DNA from 4 places in the Synechococcus sp. UW69 genome. Region 4 is predicted to be linked to each of the others. Evidence: predicted binding sites of a transcription regulator. Region 4 holds the regulator's gene; each other region holds the start of a gene.

Region 1 (4,587 bases), 370 kb from region 4:
ACCGGAGCAACGTCGGGAACTGGTGGCCGCCAGCGGCGACGAAATCCAACGGCTCCGCTTTCTCGGCAGCACCGATGAACTGATCTTTGAAGCCCGCAGCCTGGTGGAGACCCGGCCAGCACCACCGCTGCAGAGCTGCTTCAACGGACTCGAACCACCCTTGCCTTACCCGCAAGGACAACTCAACAGCGATCTGCAGGGAGCCTTAGAAGGCTGGTTGCCGAATGGCCAGCATGAACCCGCAGCCATCGACCTCACCCAGGAAGCCCTAATGGGCAGCAACCAGCAGACCCTGGCCTTTCTGAGGCAACTGATTGACCTGATTCAAGAGCGCGTGAAATACACCCAACGCCATGTGGGGCCGGCCTGGCCAGCGGGCCGAACCCTGCGCGAGCGGATCGGCTCTTGCCGAGATCTGGCCATGCTGATGGTGGCCTGCAGCCGAGTGGTAGGGCTTCCCGCCCGATTCGTGAGCGGCTATCAACTGCAGCAACCTCCCCCGAAGGAATACGACCTGCATGCCTGGGCGGAGGTCTACCTGCCCGGGGCGGGCTGGCGCGGCTTTGATCCCAGTGCCGGCATGGAAATCAACGAGCGCTATGTGGTGCTGGCCACCTCCTCCAAGCCGGAACTCACCGCGGCCGTGAGCGGCAGCTTCAGCGGTCCTCCCGGAACAGCCAGTGAACTGAACTGGCAGATTCAGATCACTGAGGAAGCCTCCGGAACGGAAACCTGCTCACGCAACCTCGTTCAGGCCGCCTGAAGCAGAGGTTCCACCCCATGCAACTGGGGCTTCCGAGCAGAGCTAAGGGTTGCAGCCATCAAGGCCGGGATCTCGGCGCTGTTGTAGACGCGAAATTCCCGCACAAGAGAGACGCCCTCCTCACGGACCGCCTGGTTCAGAACGACAGAGCCATCGGGATCGGAAATCGAGCGGTGGAAGGTGCCGGGGGGAATGCGAAGGATGTCACCACCACTCTCCAGCCGAACGATGTGAAACGGCTGCTCCCAGGCCAGATTCACCAAAAAGAAGGTTCTCCCGCCACTAGCCGCCAGCAAATTGTCTTCCTGGTGGGGATGCAAATAAAACTGCCAGGCTCCGCTCTCAGGGTCGTTGGGTGGCGACACCGCCGGACCGCTGTGAATCACCAAGTCACGCGCGTTCGAGGTGTCCACAGTCACGTCGAAAAAACGAACCGATGGGGTGTCGCGAAAGCGCTCGTAGGCCAGCAGTTCGAACATCTCGATGGATCCTTGAAGATCCTTCAGCTGACCTGTTGTACCGGGAGCCTCACTCAAAAACGGTGACGATCACAACGGTTCAGCCCCCCAGATACGCCATCTCCGCATGCGTTGACGCACCGGCCTCTGGATCACGCTCCTCGCTGTAGCGGTCCTGGCGCCGCTGCCAGAGATCGCGCATGGCCTGCTCGAGGCAAGGCTCCGACGAGAGCACAGGCTTGAGATCCATGCCATGAGCGGAGAACAAACAGGTGAACGCCTGCCCATCGGCGGTGACACGCAACCGGTTGCAATCTCCACAGAACGGCTCACTGATGGAGGCGATCACACCGATGGATCCGGCGCCATCGCGATAGTTCCAACGCTGTGCCGTGCCACCCCTGGGGCGCCCCAGGGGTTCGAGCGGCCAACGGGCGTGAATGCGCTCCACCATCTGCGCCGCCGGCAGCACCTGGTCCAGCCTCCACTGGTTGCGGTTGCCCACATCCATGAACTCAATCAAGCGCAGCTCCACCCCCTGCTGCCGCGCCAAACCGGCCAAGGGAAGAAGTTGATCATCATTCATCCCCCGTTGGATGACGGCGTTGAGCTTGAGTTCACCGGCCGAGGGGTCAAAACCAGCGGCACGAGCCGCCGAAATGCCGTCCTGCACCTTGCGCACCAACCGTTCACCGGCGACAGCGCCACCCTGGAGACCAGCCATGCGCGCTGCTGCCTCCCCTTCTGCTGCATCCAAGCTGATGGTGATGCGATTCAACCCTGCTGCGCGCAGCGACCGAGCCATCGGTTCCGAAAGCAAAACCCCATTGCTGGTCAGCGCCACCACTTCAAGACCTGCTAAGGGATCTGATCGACGCCTCCGGGCCTGCGCCACCGCCTCAAGCAAGGGCAACAACCGACGGCTCAACAACGGCTCTCCACCCGTGAGCCGTAGCGTTTGGGTTCCAAGGCGCGAGGCAACACGAATAACGCGCATTTGCTGCTCAAGCGTGAGCAAGCCAGGGGGATCATCCACATCCGGACGGCAGTACGGACAGGCGAGATTGCAGCGGGCCGTCAGCGACAGCCGCAGTACTCCGAGGGGCCGGTTGAAACGATCTGCGAGCGGCAGCGAGGTGCTCATCCTTCCAACGCTGACAGATCTGCTGAGCAATTGGCATTCAGCAGAGCCTCTGCAGGCAACTGCACCGACTGATGAGGAACACGCATCAACCAGTCCATCCAGCGCAACTCTCCACGTTGCAATTGCTGATCGAGACAGGAGCGAAAGGGGGAGCCTGAAGGAATCACCGCCAACAACGGCTGCAGCCGCAGACCGTCATGGGCCACCGCTGCTTGCTCAGGAGCACAGTTCCAGGCCGCGATGAGCTGAAGAAATACAGCCGTCCGCAAGCGCGGCATGTCCACCGGAAGCACCAGCAACGCCTCCCCGGGCGGAAGCGGCAGCACCCTGGCAAGCGCCTGCAGGGGGCCATTCCAAGGAGGGGGCTCCAACAGCACGGAACATCCGGGTCGGAGCCCCAGCACCTCTGCATGCTGGCGATGGCGACTCAACACCTGCACCGGATACCCCAAGGGCAGCAGCTGGTCGACCAACGCCGTTAGCCAAACACCACCGGATGGATGGGGCAACAGCGCTTTGTCACGCCCCATGCGACGGCTGCTACCGCCACTGAGCAAACAAACCCGCAAGCCTTGGTTCACATCTCTGATCAACAATCTGCACCAGCGAAGTCCAACAACCCAACAAAGTTGCAACCGCTACCAAATCATCCAGGCACAAGAACACCTGATCCAATCAATCAGCTCCATTGATGTTTGCGGGGGAACACAAAAACAGAAATTGGTAACCAATCTGACCAAAGAGTGGCCCGACAAATTGATTAACTGCGCGAGTTAAACGGATCTTCTTTTCGACCGTTTTGCCATCCCCGGGCACCCTTCGTTTTGACGCCCGAGGTTTCACTTCTTCTTCTCAATGCTTGGCGACCTCTGGTCGTTCCAGGGCAGGTATCGAACCCTCCACCTGACCTGGATCGCCTTCTTCCTGACCTTCGTGGTCTGGTTCAACTTGGCCCCTCTGGCCACCACTGTGAAAGCGGACCTCGGATTGACCGTTGGTCAGATCCGCACCGTGGCCATCTGCAATGTGGCCCTCACCATCCCGGCTCGCGTGCTGATTGGCATGCTTCTGGACAAATTCGGACCCCGGGTCACCTATTCGTCGATCCTGGTCTTCTCAGCCTTCCCCTGCCTGCTGTTTGCGTCCGCTCAGGACTTCAACCAACTGGTGGTGGCACGTCTGCTGCTCTCCATCGTGGGCGCCGGCTTCGTGATCGGCATCCGAATGGTGGCCGAGTGGTTCCCTCCTAAGGAAATCGGCCTCGCGGAAGGGATCTACGGCGGCTGGGGCAACTTCGGCTCCGCCTTCTCCGCCCTCACGATGGTGGCCCTCGCCGGCTTCCTCTCCTTCTCCGGTGGTTTTGAACTGCCGACCGGTGCTGTTCTGAACTGGCGCGGTGCGATCGCCCTCACCGGCATCGTTTCGGCTGCCTACGGCTTCTTCTACTTCTTCAACGTCACGGACACACCCCCCGGCAAGACCTACCAGCGGCCTGAGAAGACCGCAGGCCTGGAAGTCACCTCCATGCGCGACTTCTGGGGCCTGCTCGGCATGAACGTGCCCTTCGCAGCCATCCTCTGTGTTCTCTGCTGGCGCCTGTCGAAAGTTGGCTTCCTCACCGCAAGCACCTATCCGCTGGCCCTCGGTGCCGTCGCCGTCTGGTTTGCCTTCCAAACCTGGGGAATCATTCGCACCAACCGCGATCTGATTCTTGGCAACAAGGTTTATCCCAAGGAAGACCGCTACGAGTTCCGCCAGGTGGCGATCCTCGAGCTCACCTACATCGTGAACTTCGGTTCCGAACTGGCCGTGGTTTCGATGCTGCCCACCTTCTTTGAAACCACCTTCGATCTGCCGAAGGCCACCGCCGGAATCCTGGCCTCCTGCTTCGCTTTCGTGAACCTGGTGGCGCGCCCTGCCGGTGGTCTGATCTCCGACCGGGTCGGCAGCCGCAAGAACACCATGGGCTTTCTCACCGCTGGTCTCGGCGTGGGCTACCTGGTGATGAGCATGATCAAACCAGGCACCTTCACCGGCAGCACCGGCATCGTCGTTGCCGTGGTGATCACCATGCTCGCCTCCTTCTTCGTGCAGTCCGGTGAAGGCGCCACCTTCGCTTTGGTGCCCCTGGTCAAGCGTCGCGTCACCGGTCAGGTGGCCGGTCTGGTGGGTGCCTACGGCAACGTTGGTGCTGTGACCTACCTGACCATCTTCAGCCTCCT
Region 2 (4,587 bases), 380 kb from region 4:
GATGGGGCCTTGGGTGTTCTTGCAGGTCTGGAAGCCTGCCGCGCTCTTCAAGACCAGGGCATGAGGCTGCGGCACGGCATTGAGTTGATCGCCTTTGCCGACGAGGAATCGACCATGGTGGGTTGCAAGGGTTTGGCGGGCACGGCTTCCGATAACCCGGAGAGTTACGTCACCAGCAACGGCCAGGCGATTCAGGAGAATCTGGCGCGAATCGGGGGGCATTGGCCTTCGCTGGCATCGGCCCGACGCTCCGATGAGGCCTATGCCGCTTTTCTTGAGTTGCATGTTGAACAGGGCGGCGTTCTCGAGCAACGCGGGGATGCCATTGGTGTTGTTGAGGGTGTTGTGGGTCAGCGTCGTTTCAGCATCAACGTGCAGGGACAGGCCAATCACGCCGGCACCACACCGATGGGTCTGCGACAGGACGCCCTCGTGGCGGCGTCGCGCATTGTTCTTGCCGTCGAGGCCATGGCATCCCGCCATCCAGGAGATCCTGTGGCGACCGTGGGTCGACTGGAGGTTTGGCCCAATGCCGCCAATGTCGTCCCCGGCGCTGTCGCCCTGACGGTCGACCTGAGGGATGTTGATCCGACTGTTCTCGATCAATTGGTGGAGGAGTTGATGCAGCAGGTCGAAAGCATTGGTGCTGAAACGGGCTGCCCGATTTCGGTGGACCCACAGTTCAGTGTTGATCCCACCCCTGCTGATGCTGTGGTGATGGCCACGATTGCTGAGGCCTCGGCCGATCTCGGTTTGTCTTACAGCCATCTCCCCAGCCGAGCCAGCCACGATGCGCAGGAGGTTGGTCGCCGTTGGCCGATGGGCATGATTTTTGTTCCCAGTCGGGGTGGTTTGAGTCACTCCGCTGCGGAGTTCACCAGCGACGAAGAGTGCTGGGCGGGCACTGCGGTGCTTTTGGAAACGCTGCTGCGGCTCGACCGTCAGCTGCCGTGACCTTTTCGATCCTGGCCCGTGATCCCAACAACGGCCGCTTTGGCGTGGCTGTTGCCACCTGTCATCTGGCCGTTGGATCCACCGTGCCCCACATCCGCGCCGGAGTTGGCGCTGTGGCGACCCAGGCCCACACCAATCCCTATCTGGGGATCTGTGGCCTTGAACGCTTGGAGCAGAGTGCGGATGCGGAAAATGTTTTGGCCAGCCTTCTGGCGGATGATCAGCATCGTGATCGGCGTCAGTTTCATCTGATCGACCTGGATGGTCGAACGGCCTGTTGGACGGGGCAGGATTGCGGGGCTTGGGCTGGGCACCGCCATCGGCGTGATCTGTCTGTCGCCGGCAATTGTTTGGTCGACGACGGTGTTGTGGAGGTGATGGAGCAGGCGTATCTCACCAGCGATCCCAGCTGGAAACTTGGTCGACGCCTGATGGCTGCACTGCAGGCGGGGGAGGCTGCCGGAGGCGATCACCGCTCCGATTTCTGCACCTCAGCAGCGGTGCAGGTGAGTGGTGAAGCTGCCTTTCCGCTGTTGGACCTACGGGTTGATTTCCATGAGCGTGCGGTGGAACAGTTGATGGAGGTTTACGAACGCAGCCAGGCACTTTGGGCCCAGGAATGGAGGGATGAACTCTCAGAGTTGCCCATGCTCAACCGGTTGGTGGCTTAATGATTCGCGTTGGTTTGTGCCATTAAAAAAAGCCCATCAACACTGGGTGTCGAGGGCTTTTTGCAAAACTCTGAATGGCTCAACTGGGGACTGTGGCTTCCCACTCCACATTCAAACCAGCTTGACGCGCATCATTGACGAGGTCGTCGATGCAATCGATTCCAAATGCAGCCTGGCCAGACAGCAAGGCATCCCATTCGCTGGCTGGGAAGTGGGTTTGCAGCCAGAACACGCCGTGCACGCTGGAGGGATTCACCTGCACAAGGCCTTTGTCGAGGCGGGAAGTGATGAGATCCAACGTCGTTGCTGAGGCTGGATCTATTACGCCCTAATCCTCGGAACTGGAATGTTCGAGTTGCTACAGATTGAGAAGTTGGCCTAGCGCGTGTAGCCCACCCCGCGGTACACGAGCTGCACCGGAGTGCGGTGGCTGTTGATCTGGCGGGATTGGTACACGTTGCGGCGGTAGACCAGCTGCACACCGGGCCTGCCCTCAGTGGCGTTCTTTTGCTGGTACTGATGCCCGCGATAGAGAAGGGTGGTCATTGGAAGGTCCTCGAAGCAAGCTCAGGTCCCCGTTCCATGGCCTGAGGCGAACTGCGCTTCGCGTGGTGCGAAGTGAACGATCGGTAGCTGATGCTACAGAGCTATTGAAGCGTTTTCGGTCGTGGTGTTGATGTTCGGTTCGACACTTGATCTGAAAAGTTTTTGCTTTTGTTTATTTTTATCCGTAGAAATTAGTTGGCCTTGCTGATGTGAATCACCTGGTCTTGCAGCACTCCTGCAGCTGAGCGAGCGCAGCATTGAAAAAGTGTCGACCTTGCTCCTGCAGCTTGTTACCAAGCCAGCGCCACTCCCGCATCAGGCGTTCGGGCCCTTCAGGCCCAAGGGCGCTCATCACATAGGTGTGGTCGTTGGCGATCCAGCGTTGCAGTGCGTCTCTGTTGATCTCGAGGTGGCATTGCAGGCCAATGGCGTGATCGCCGATTCGAAACACCTGTTCCGCACAGTGCAGCGAGGAACCAAGAAGGGTTGCATCGCCTGGCAGGTGGATGCGATCGCCATGCCAATGCAGCACCAAGCTGCTGCTCGGTTGTCCCTGCAGTAAGGCCTCATCGCTCCGTTCAGCAACCCAGTGGATTGCCCCCAGTCCCAGTTCCTTGAGTTGCTGTGGTGGCGCTCCAACCTGCAGGGGTTCCACGGATCCGCCAGCAGCGACAGCCAAGAGCTGCGCCCCCAGGCAGATGCCCAGCACCGGTCGACGCTGCTGGTGCCAGGCCGTCAACCAGTTCAGCTCGGCTTGGAGCCAGTGCAGGTCTTGATGATGCTGCTCGTTCACCCCCATTGGTCCCCCCAGCACCAGCGCGATGCTGTTCGGGCATTCACTTGGGTGCGGCAGGCGGTCGCCTCGGTCGGGCCGCAGGGTCCGGAGAGTCATTCCCCGTTCCCGTGCCAGTTGTCCCACCAGTTCGGGCCCTTCGTGGTCAACGTGCTGGATCACCAGCAGGGTGGTGGTCAAAGCAGCAGATAGCGCTGGGCGAGGGGCAGCACTTCGGCGGGCTCGCAGGTGAGCAGTTCACCGTCGGCGAACACCTCATAGGTCTGCGGGTCCACGCTCACCTTCGGCAGTGCGGAATTGAGTTTGAGAGCGCTTTTGCCCACGCTGCGGGTGTCCTTCACCGCCATGCAGGTGCGCTCCAGACCCAGTTGACGTTGGATATCAGCATCCATGGCGGCTGCGCTCACGAAGGTGAGGCAGCTGGGAGCCAAGGCTTTGCCGAAGGCGCCGAACATGGGCCTGCCGTGCACGGGCCCGGGGGTGGGAATGGAGGCGTTGGCATCCCCCATCTGGGCCCACACGATCGAACCGCCCTTGATCACCAGTTCCGGGCGAATGCCGAAGAAGCCCGGCTTCCACAGCACGAGATCGGCGAGCTTGCCGGTTTCGATCGAGCCCACCTCGCTGCTGATGCCATGGGCAAGAGCGGGGTTGATTGTCACCTTGGCGATGTAGCGCTTCAGCCGATGGTTGTCGTTGCGGTTGGAGTCTTCCGGGAGCGCACCGCGCTGCACCTTCATCTTGTGGGCGGTCTGGAAGGTGCGGGTGATCACTTCGCCCACGCGCCCCATGGCCTGGGAGTCGCTGGCGATGATCGAGAAGGCGCCCAGGTCGTGAAGGATGTCTTCGGCGGCGATCGTTTCGCGGCGAATCCGCGATTCGGCAAAAGCCACGTCCTCGGGGATTTTGGGGTCGAGGTGGTGGCACACCATCAGCATGTCGAGGTGCTCCTCGAGCGTGTTGCGGGTGTAGGGCCGGGTGGGATTCGTGCTGCTCGGCAGCACATTTGCTTCGCCGCAGATCTTGATGATGTCTGGGGCATGGCCGCCGCCGGCACCTTCGGTGTGGAAGGTGTGGATCGTGCGTCCCTTGATGGCGGCGATCGTGTCTTCCACGAAGCCGGCTTCATTCAAGGTGTCGGTGTGGATGCACACCTGCACATCCATCCGGTCGGCCACCGACAGACAGGCATCGATGGTGGCCGGCGTGGTGCCCCAGTCTTCATGCAGCTTCAGGCCGCAGGCACCGGCGCGCACCTGTTCCTCCAGGGCTTCCGGGGTGCTGGCGTTGCCCTTGCCAAAGAAGCCCAGGTTCACCGGCAAGCCTTCGGCGGCCTGGAGCATTCGCCCGATGTGAAACGCCCCAGGGGTGCAGGTGGTGGCATTGGTGCCGGTGGCTGGTCCGGTGCCGCCGCCCATCAGGGTGGTGACGCCACTGGCCAGAGCAGTTTCGATCTGCTGGGGGCAGATGAAGTGGATGTGGGTGTCGATGCCACCGGCCGTGAGGATGTGACCTTCCCCAGCGATCGCCTCGGTGCCGGGGCCCACCACGATCGTGACCCCTTCCTGGGTGTCGGGGTTGCCGGCTTTGCCGATGCCCACGATTCGGCCGTCTTTGAGGCCG
Region 3 (4,587 bases), on a different contig from region 4:
TTGCAGCTGCTGGGGACGCAATGGTTCAGGCTGAGGCACTAGCGGCGGTCTCCGGGCCTTCGATGACCCTTGCGCGGGGAGCACTGCGCGCGTTGCTCACGCTCGACAGTGCTGAGCGTGAGCAGGCGATGGCCTTGTTTTACGACCGTTGGAAGGACAAACCCGTGATCCTTGACGCTTGGTTTGCGATGGAAGCGTCGGCCCCCAGGTCGAATGCTCTGGAGCGGGTTCAGCAGCTTTTGGAGCACCCACGCTTCGATCCGCTCGCTCCCAATTCCTTGCGCGCCGTCCTGGGCGGATTCACGGCCAATGTGCAGGCATTTCATGCCACCGATGGCAGTGGCTATCGGTTCATGGCTGAGCAAATCGCAGCGGTTGATTCCCGGAATCCGATCACAGCTTCACGGATGGCCAAGGTGTTCAGCCGCTGCAACAGTTACGGATCCGACCGCCAGAAGGTGATGCGTCAGGCCATCGAACAGCTGGCGTCAGAGCCCCTCTCTGCAAACACGGCCGAGGTTGTTCAGTTGCTCATGACGTGATCACCACAAGCACGATGATCGCCAGCAGCAGGATGACCAGCCAGAACTTTCTGTTGCTGCGCCGATTGCTCAGCGGCGTTGGGCGCGTGGCTCGGCTCCCTGCCGCAAGACCGCAGTTCTGACAGACCAGCCGTCCGGCCATGGATCGATCGGCACGAAACCGACGGCTTCCGCAGTTCTGGCAGACGGTGACGGCCAAGGTCTCTCAATCATCGTTCCACCAGCTTGCCTGGCATCAGTTAGTCCCGTTCCCAGCCTTCGCAGCCTGCTTTGGAGCGCTGGCGCTTTGTGCGTCGATAGCTCTCGTTCTGCTGGGCAAGAGCTTCGCTCGCCACAGCAACAGCTTTGCTGTCACTGCTCTCAGCGATGATTGCTCGATTGATTGCCATGGCGTTGCCCAGGCGATTCAGCACCTGATCCATCAGCTGGCACTCATCGAATGCGGCGCGTCCCGCGGCCGGTACTCCAAGCAGCAGCAAGGCCCAACACGGAGCAAGCAAGCCTTTCATTGATCTGCTCAGGGGCTGTAAGTGATGGTGCACTGATAGCGGCTGCTGAATCCCACATCAATGCTTTTGCAGGTTGTGTCGGTGATCGTTGCCCCTTTTGGGACCACGCGCATGGCCTCTGCGGTGGCGAACTGCTCTGAGGGGCCCTGGGCTGTGGCCCGATTCCCGCCTGCGAGAGCCGTGGAGCCCCAAAGGATTACGGCCATCAACAGAGCCGTGTGTCGCATGACGGGAGTCAGAAGTGATGTCTTCGGTTTACACAAAACGCGTTTGAGCGACAGCGGTGGTGGCATTAGCAACGGCCACGGCACCAGCGCTGACCCTGATGTCTCGGTTCAGTTTTGGATTCCGTGTCCTGCTTCGCTTCGGGGACTGGCGGTGGGGGCAGAAGCGCTGCTGGCTGCACGGGAAGACGTCGCGATCCCCATGCTGCGTCAAAGGGAACCACCACGAGGGGAATCGGTTCCGCACTCCGCACCGGCAAGACCAATGCCCATGACGCGACAAGGGCTGTGATCAGAAATCTCATCCCGCCATTTTTGCTGATGCTTGATCTTCTTGCCGTAGTTTCTGCTGCCCCATCAGGGCTGAGGCCGGCGGCGACAGGGCAGGGGTGGAACCTGAGCCTGTTCAGGCCTTGGAATAGGAGACGCCGCGATAAGTCAGAACAACGGAATTGCGAACCGAATTGACTTGATCGGCCCGATAGGATTTACCCATGTATTTGAGTTGGATTGTTGGCCTGGTAGTTGCTTTCTCTGACTTTGCATATTTGTTGCCCAAGAAGGTGAGTTCCATGGCTTAGTAGGGAGTGAATAAAAATGTTTTCAAGTTCTACATCGTCGCTGAAGGCCCGCAAGGTTCCACTGGATACTTCGTTCTTTAGCCATTGTTAAAATGGCCTCGGCTTGATACAGGCGCCGTCGTCTGGCCTTGGCCTGACAGGGAAAAGGGTTTATTGCTTGTTATCGACTGTCGTCTCAGTTGTCGTGAAAAGCGCGAGGTATTGGAGATTATTTCTCTTTGCTGCACCGTTGGCATGCAGAAATTCTGTCTTTGTGATGCTCTGGCAATGTTAGCCGAAAAGGGTCAACATCAAATTCATAACCACATGTGCATCTTGCGTGAAATCTCAGCTTTTTTGATTTTGTGAGTCGTTTTAAGAGAGTGATCTCTCCATAGATTTGCTCTGGCTTGAACCGATCAAGCTTGATACGTTCTTCGGGTGCATTTTTGATTCGTGCCTTATGCAGTGCGTTGCGCACTGAGTTTTCGCTGCCTTTGCCAAGGATCTTGGGGATCTGGAGAATCGATCGACCTTCCTTCAGATACAGACGCTTGATCTCCTCGATCTCTGCACTGGTGAAGCCAGACTTTTTGCCCACCTGCTTTCTCCCTTTATTTTGATTCTCTCAGGGCGTGTGCAAGGCAAGGTCTTATGGAACCCTTCCGCCCAATCTGACGCCTTGCCAATGAGAGGTCTGGGGGTCCGACCAGCATGATTCACTGAAGGCGAGTTAAGCCACAACATGGCTGCGGCTCATATGGTCGCTGCTTTCGCCTCATCGGAACAGCATTGAACCGATAGCCGGGTGATGGTGTTGTTGGAGGGTCCACACCTCCATCCATTGGCCCCTGCATGGTCATTGGGCGCTGAGTGTCAGCGATCTTTCCCACGCAGACACCGCATGCACAGCCTGGCTCCTCTTTTGAAGGGGAGGAGTCAGATCAGCGTTTCTCACTGGTGCTGAGCAACTCCGCCAGCCTGTTTTAAGTATTTGGGTTTACTAGCCAACCTTTACCGACCAGCTACCGGCAGTCGTAACCGGAAGCATTGAGCGTTGAAATAAACATCAGCTCTTCAGTTGAGGTCTTCAAAATCGACCCAATGAATGCAATCGACAGGACAGGTGTCAATCGCTTCCTGGATTCGATCAATTGAATCACCGTCTTGGCGAATCGCACGACAGCGACCTGTTTCTGGAACCATCACAAAAGTATTGGACGCTACATGTGCGCAATAACGGCAGCCAATGCAGTCAACTTCCTCAACCCAAACTGCTTTGTCGCGAAGTCCTCCGCCTAAAGATGGTTCGGATCCCGTACGAAGCTGCCCAGGATGTGATGAAAAAGCTGCATCAACCAGATTTCTTTCTATGTACATCTGTACCAAGCTTCCATGAAAATTTCAGCGAATCGTAAACATCTGGCTGAAGATTAAAAGCACCAAGTAAAGGCTTCCAGCGCCACCAACAATTAAGAAAAGAAGCCAAAGCTTGAGAAGACGACCCTTTGGCTTTTCGTAAATCTGACGGGATACCGTCATTGGACGACTAATTTTATTGAAAGCATCTATAGACAACATCAACCCATCACGAATCAAGCGCTCGCGCCAACTCTCTCCATAGCGGGGCAGGCGCTGATAGATGGGCATCTCACCCTGAGGACGGCCTGGCAAGGTTCGATTAACTTGTTCAGGTATCTCATCATTTCCAAATCTCTCAAAATACTCAGGAGAGGCAAGAACAGCATCAACAAATCCTGAAAATCCTTGCTCAGCAATAACAATAGACCAAGACCCCTTTTCGTCTGAGCCATAAACAGGACGGCCCAAAACCCGCCCTAAAACCTGCTCGACAATTCTCTCGTTATTGTTGCATGCAACATATCCATTGTAAAAACGCTCTGAGAGGAGCAAGCCCCTTACGAAATCCCTTACTGTGATGCTGCCAGACTTAAATTGAGATTCTAGAAAAGGATCGCGATCAAAAGACATCGCATGAAAAAAAATCTGGCGGTAGCACTTCCCGATTATTTCAGATGCTAATTCTGCCGATAGATCTGATCGACGCTGAGGTAAGCGACCTGATATAGCGTCAACCCGGGAGTTTTGGCTTGATAGATTGAATCGTAAACGAGCCCTGGAAGAAAGGGAGGCCAATTAACCTGGAAATTCTTTAATGTAAGAATTACATCCAAAGAATAATAGGCAAGACAATAAGTGACAGTAAAATGAAGGATCAAAACATTTGCCATGCAAAAAAGAGTCTAAACTTTGACCATTTGATACTTGCCCATAGTGCGTTTTGAAATCCTAAAACGCTTTTATCGTGCAGTATTGCAATTGTATTTGCTTAAATGAAACGTGGCTCTAAGTGGATTTGAAATTGCCATGGGTGGTATTGCTTCGATCCCTGTGGTCGGCGGACTGGTCTTGCTGGGTTATAAATCATTTGGTGAAAGTGCTCTGGATACAAGCAAGCTGAAACCCAAAAAGAAGCCACCAGTCAAACAGGAAAAAGTGGTCAAACAAGAGAAATCTGTATCTGAGAAAAAATCATCTGCAACAAAGAGTGAGACTTCAGAGGGTCAAAAGAAGCCGTCCGCAACTGTGAAAGAACAATCTGCTTCGGTCGATCAGTCATCTGCAACAAAGAAATAGGCTTTCGTTTCAAGTGAAAGAAGTCTGAAATTACTATAGAAACTTCAATGCCAGGCTAAATGCCGTGGTTGGCAATGAAATTGCTACCCGGTAA
Region 4 (4,587 bases):
TGCTCAGCTGGAGATCCGCCAGCTCTGCGATCTGATGTGGCCCCACATGGTGGATTGGGCTCCTGAGTTCGCCGCCTGGTACGAAAAAAGCAGGCTGCATCGAGCACGACTGGCCCCTTAAAGCGGGGAGATCTAAACCTTGGCGAGCGTCACACGTTCGGGCTGGTGCTGGTATTTGCCCTGCCGATCGCTGTAGGTGGTCGCACAGGGATCACCCTCAAAAAACAACAGCTGACAAATGCCTTCATCGGCATAGATCCGGCAGTCAGCACCGGAGCTGTTGCTGAATTCAAGGGTGAGGTGACCCTCCCAGCTGGCTTCCGCTGGGGTGGTGTTCACAATGATTCCAAGGCGGGCATAAGTACTCTTACCCAAACAGATCACAGTGATGTTGGGAGGAACTCGAAGCTTTTCAAGCGCCACGCCAAGGCCATAGGAGTGGGCCGGAAGAATGAAATATCGACCGTCCTCATCTTCATGGAGAGGAGTTGGCTCGAGATTGGCCGGATTGAACCGCTTGGGATTCATCACCGTGCCGGGAACGTGCCGGAAGATCAAAAATTCCTGAGGAGACAGGCGTAGGTCGTAGCCGTAGGAGGAGCAACCAAAGCTCAGCACCGGACGCAGCTTCTGCTCCGGATCCAGATGACGGACGAGGCCGCTCTGGAATGGCTCGATCATTCCCTGCCCAGCCTGTTCAGTGATCCAGCGATCGCACTTGAGCATCAGAAACCTCGGCGCAACTCCGTGACTTGATCTGCCATCTCCACCACGCCAGCGGGGATCGCAGGTCCTGTGATGATCACATCCATCGAGGCGGGCCGCTGCTCGAGAGCTGAAATCACGTCCGATTCATTGAGGTAACCGAAGGCCACAGCCAGGCCGATTTCATCCAGAACCAACTGGTCGAGATCCCCCTGAATCAAATGCTGACGGCAGATGGACCAAACGGCAGCCACCGCCTCCGCACCGCCGGGGTGATTCGGAGAGGAGAGGCAGAGAGGCACCTCAGGACGCAGCCAAACCAGGCCTCCACAAAGTTGGACGCGACCTGCGGGCCCCTGCTGCACGCCCCCTTTGAGGAACTGACTGATCAGAACACGACTGCCCAGGCCAGCGGAACGCATCGCCTGACTGAGAACACTGGCGAAACTGCCGCGATAGGGCGCTGTGTGCACCTGGAGCTGCCCTTCGGGCGCCACCAGATATAGGGGTGGAGGATCTGCAACAGGTGGCAGGGGCCTGAGTCCTGCCCGTTGCAAAGCCTGCTGATCCCGATCCAGAGAGTTCTGGAACGCTTGGGGGTCGGCAAGGCTTGTGGTCATCACGGCAACATCCGTCCGGGCAATCCCGGCAAGACCTTGAATGTAGCGGCGAGATGACATTCCACAAGTGCATTGACACCACCCATGGTGTTTGGACGGGCGAGAACCAACCGGCTGCGAGGCTTGAAGAACTGCACACCACCGATGAGCCAAACCGCTGGAAGCCGAACCGATGGCCGTCGCCCTGAGCAATTACGGCCGTTCTCGGTGACCTGGAATCCCATGGGTTTTGCCTTGAGCTCCCTTGTGGTTCACACCGGCCGAACCGCTGTTCTGTGCAGCGTCTGCCTGGAGGACAAGGTTCCCCGCTGGCGGAAGGGGGAAGGGTTGGGATGGGTCAGCGCCGAATACCGGCTGCTGCCGGGATCCACGCCGCAGAGGCAATCACGGGAGCTCATGAAATTGTCGGGCCGCACGCAGGAGATTCAACGGTTGATCGGCCGAAGCCTTCGCGCTGTGATCGACATGAAGCGTCTGGGCGAGCGCACCTTGCTGATCGACTGCGATGTGATCCAAGCCGACGCCGGAACACGGACTGCATCCATCACGGGAGCTTGGCTCGGCCTTGAGCAAGCCTGCCTTTCACTCGTGGAAAAGGGGATTCTGGAGCAATCGCCACTGATCGACCAGGTAGCGGCCGTGTCCGTCGGCCTAGTGGGTGGCCAGGCCTTGCTGGATCTGGACTACAGCGAAGACAGCAGAGCTGAGGTGGACCTGAATGTTGTGCAGGCTGGCGATGGTCGCCTGTTGGAGATCCAGGGAACTGCGGAGGGAGCGCCCTTCAGCCGCAGCCAGCTCAATGAATTACTGGATCTGGCTGAGCCTGGATTGACATCCCTGATGCAGGCGCAACGCCAAGCGATGAACGAGCACAGCAGAGTTACGTAATAACCGCTACACGGCGGCCACCGTTGGCTCCGTAGCTTCGCCTCACCAGGGGGTTGTCATGACCAGTAGCCGAGGTTTCAGCCGATACGCCCCGCAGATGGTGGCTCCAACCCCCAGCACAGAACCGGCCAACCGCTCCCTCCTGGAAATCATCCGGGATCTGGACGGCGCCAGCAGTGAACTGGTGGACCGCAACAAGACCATCTTTTTCCCTGGAGATCCTGCTGAACGTGTCTATCTGATCCGCCGCGGAGCGGTCCGTCTCTCCCGCGTCTACGAGTCAGGGGAAGAGATCACAGTGGCCTTGCTCCGCGAGAACAGCCTCTTTGGGGTGCTGTCGTTGCTGACCGGTCAACGGTCTGATCGCTTCTACCACGCCGTAGCCTTCACCAGAGTCGAGATGGTGACGGCGCCTGCGACATCCGTGAAGGCGGCGATCGAAGCGGATACCAGCGTTGGCCTGCGCTTGCTGCAGGGCCTTTCCAGTCGGATTCTTCAGACCGAAACGATGATCGAAACGCTGACCCACAGGGACATGTCATCCCGACTGGTGAGCTTTCTGTTGGTGCTGTGCAGGGATTTCGGCGTAGCGGATGAACTGGGAATCACCATCGACCTGCGCCTGTCCCATCAGGCCATCGCCGAAGCGATTGGCTCAACGCGCGTGACAATCACGCGTCTGCTGGGAGACTTGCGTCAATCCGGTCTGGTTCAGATTGACCGCAAAAAAATCACCGTTCTGGATCCAATCGCTCTGGCCAAACGATTCAGCTAGGCAGCACGTCAACCCACAGGTGCGGCCATGAGTGGCTGGGCACTGATCCTGGTTCTGCTGGTGCTCGGGGGCGTTCTGTCGACCCTGGGTGACCGGCTGGGAAGTCGTGTCGGCAAGGCCCGCCTGAGTCTGTTCAAGATGCGCCCGCGACGGACCGCCGTTCTGATTACGGTGCTGACCGGCAGCCTGATCAGCGCACTGTCGCTCGGCCTGCTGCTGCTGGTGAGCCGCCAGCTGCGGGTGGGCCTGTTTGAACTGGATGCTCTGCAAGACCGGCTCCAGGACAGCCGGCGGCAGCTCGATGCAGCCGAACGGGAACGGGAAGAGACCCGAACAGAAGCCAACCGGATCGCCGCTGAACTCAAGCAGTCACAGCAACGGGCTGACACCCTGCGCCGTGAACTGGCTCCCCTGCAGAACGAACGCGCCCAACTCGAAGCAGAACGTGAGCGTCTGAGCCGGGACATCGCCTCCCGCGATGCCGACATCCAGCGCACGGAGGCCGAATTGAAAAGCGTGCGGAGCCGAATCCGAGCTGGCGAGCAGGAACTCAAGGAACTCGAATTCAACCTGGTCGCCCTGAGGCGTGGATCGGTGGTGATCAGTAGCGGACAAACCTTGGCGAGAGCAACGGTTCGTCTCGATGCTCCTGATCAAGCGAAACAGGCTGTCGACAGGCTGCTTCAAGAGGCCAATGCCAACGCCTACGGCAAGGTGAGGCCGGGTGAAGCACCCGAACGACAGTTGATCCGCGTTCCCCGCAGCGACGTGGAACGCTTGCAGAACATCATCCGCAAGCCGGACACCTGGGTGATCTCGCTGCGCTCCGCCACCAATGTGCTGCGTGGTGAAACGGCGGTGTACGCCTTCCCCGAAGTGCGTCCCAACCGCCCGGTGGCGCAAAGCGGTGACGTGCTAGCGACCACCACACTGCGAACGGATGAACGCACACCGGAGGGCATTCGAACGCGGCTGAACCTTCTCTTGGCCTCGGCCTATGCCGAGGTGCAACGGCGAGGATCCCTGACGGAAGGACTGCAATTCGATGGATCAGCACTCTCCCAACTGGCCCAGGCATTGATGGAGGGACCCAGCAAAAGCGTGGTCTTGAAGGTGATTGCCGCAGGGATTAGCTACAGCTCCGATGCTGTAGTCGTCACGGTTGAGGCATCCCCATGAAACGGGTGGCCGTGCTCGACCCAGGCCGCTGCAAATGTGGCCTTGTGCTGGCCGATCTTCAGCATGGTCTTGTCAGCGAGGGCCATGTTCTGACCCCAGAGGCCGTGGAACCCTGGCTCGAGCAGTGGAATCAAGACCAAGCTCTAGATCGCATCCTGATTGGCGACGGAACAGGAAGCCAAGCGTGGATCAAGCGGCTGGAAGGCCTGGGCAGCCTCACCGTGATTCCGGAGCAGGGGACCACCCTGCGGGCAAGACAGCGTTACTGGACGCTGTGGCCGGCTCGGGGTTGGCGCCGAGTTCTACCGAAAGGGCTGCGCATTCCACCGGTGGACCTGGATGCTGTTGCCGCCTTAGTCATGCTGGAAGAGCACCTGGGGTGCCACCTGCAATGGCCAGAGCCTGCACCCACATTCGTGC

What was found. Region 4 encodes NtcA, which controls nitrogen genes in cyanobacteria. Its sites were predicted from a motif close to GTANCNNNNGNTAC; they were not measured.
Region 1: DXY29_RS08800 (molybdenum cofactor guanylyltransferase) is a predicted target of NtcA. The motif match lies at 2,994-3,007, and genes of this name have one in related genera.
Region 2: DXY29_RS08740 (DUF4278 domain-containing protein) is a predicted target of NtcA. The motif match lies at 2,255-2,268, and genes of this name have one in related genera.
Region 3: DXY29_RS13945 (DUF4278 domain-containing protein) is a predicted target of NtcA. The motif match lies at 1,912-1,925, and genes of this name have one in related genera.

The regions. Positions count from the first base shown of each region.
Region 1 is NZ_UCNW01000009.1:230,122-234,708, forward strand. Features, by position in the region: gene DXY29_RS08785 (transglutaminase family protein) at 1-763, shown strand, start outside; gene DXY29_RS08790 (redox protein) at 751-1,242, opposite strand; gene DXY29_RS08795 (GTP 3',8-cyclase MoaA) at 1,322-2,365, opposite strand; gene DXY29_RS08800 (molybdenum cofactor guanylyltransferase) at 2,362-2,934, opposite strand; gene DXY29_RS08810 (NarK family nitrate/nitrite MFS transporter) at 3,221-4,587, shown strand, end outside.
Region 2 is NZ_UCNW01000009.1:217,328-221,914, reverse strand. Features, by position in the region: gene DXY29_RS08755 (Zn-dependent hydrolase) at 1-954, shown strand, start outside; gene DXY29_RS08750 (DUF1028 domain-containing protein) at 951-1,625, shown strand; gene DXY29_RS08745 (hypothetical protein) at 1,705-1,923, opposite strand; gene DXY29_RS08740 (DUF4278 domain-containing protein) at 2,004-2,171, opposite strand; gene DXY29_RS08735 (type 1 glutamine amidotransferase) at 2,386-3,144, opposite strand; gene ureC (urease subunit alpha) at 3,141-4,587, opposite strand, start outside.
Region 3 is NZ_UCNW01000011.1:228,335-232,921, reverse strand. Features, by position in the region: gene pepN (aminopeptidase N) at 1-542, shown strand, start outside; gene DXY29_RS12165 (TFIIB-type zinc finger domain-containing protein) at 532-741, opposite strand; gene DXY29_RS12160 (hypothetical protein) at 782-1,051, opposite strand; gene DXY29_RS12155 (hypothetical protein) at 1,060-1,278, opposite strand; gene DXY29_RS13145 (hypothetical protein) at 1,277-1,567, shown strand; gene DXY29_RS13945 (DUF4278 domain-containing protein) at 1,682-1,849, opposite strand; gene DXY29_RS12135 (ferredoxin) at 2,913-3,215, opposite strand; gene DXY29_RS12130 (phycobilisome rod-core linker polypeptide) at 3,240-3,827, opposite strand; gene DXY29_RS12125 (hypothetical protein) at 4,197-4,493, shown strand.
Region 4 is NZ_UCNW01000009.1:600,344-604,930, reverse strand. Features, by position in the region: gene thyX (FAD-dependent thymidylate synthase) at 1-121, shown strand, start outside; gene dcd (dCTP deaminase) at 133-726, opposite strand; gene DXY29_RS10615 (cob(I)yrinic acid a,c-diamide adenosyltransferase) at 726-1,325, opposite strand; gene rph (ribonuclease PH) at 1,470-2,213, shown strand; gene ntcA (global nitrogen regulator NtcA) at 2,272-2,988, shown strand; gene DXY29_RS10600 (DUF3084 domain-containing protein) at 3,016-4,167, shown strand; gene DXY29_RS10595 (resolvase) at 4,164-4,587, shown strand, end outside.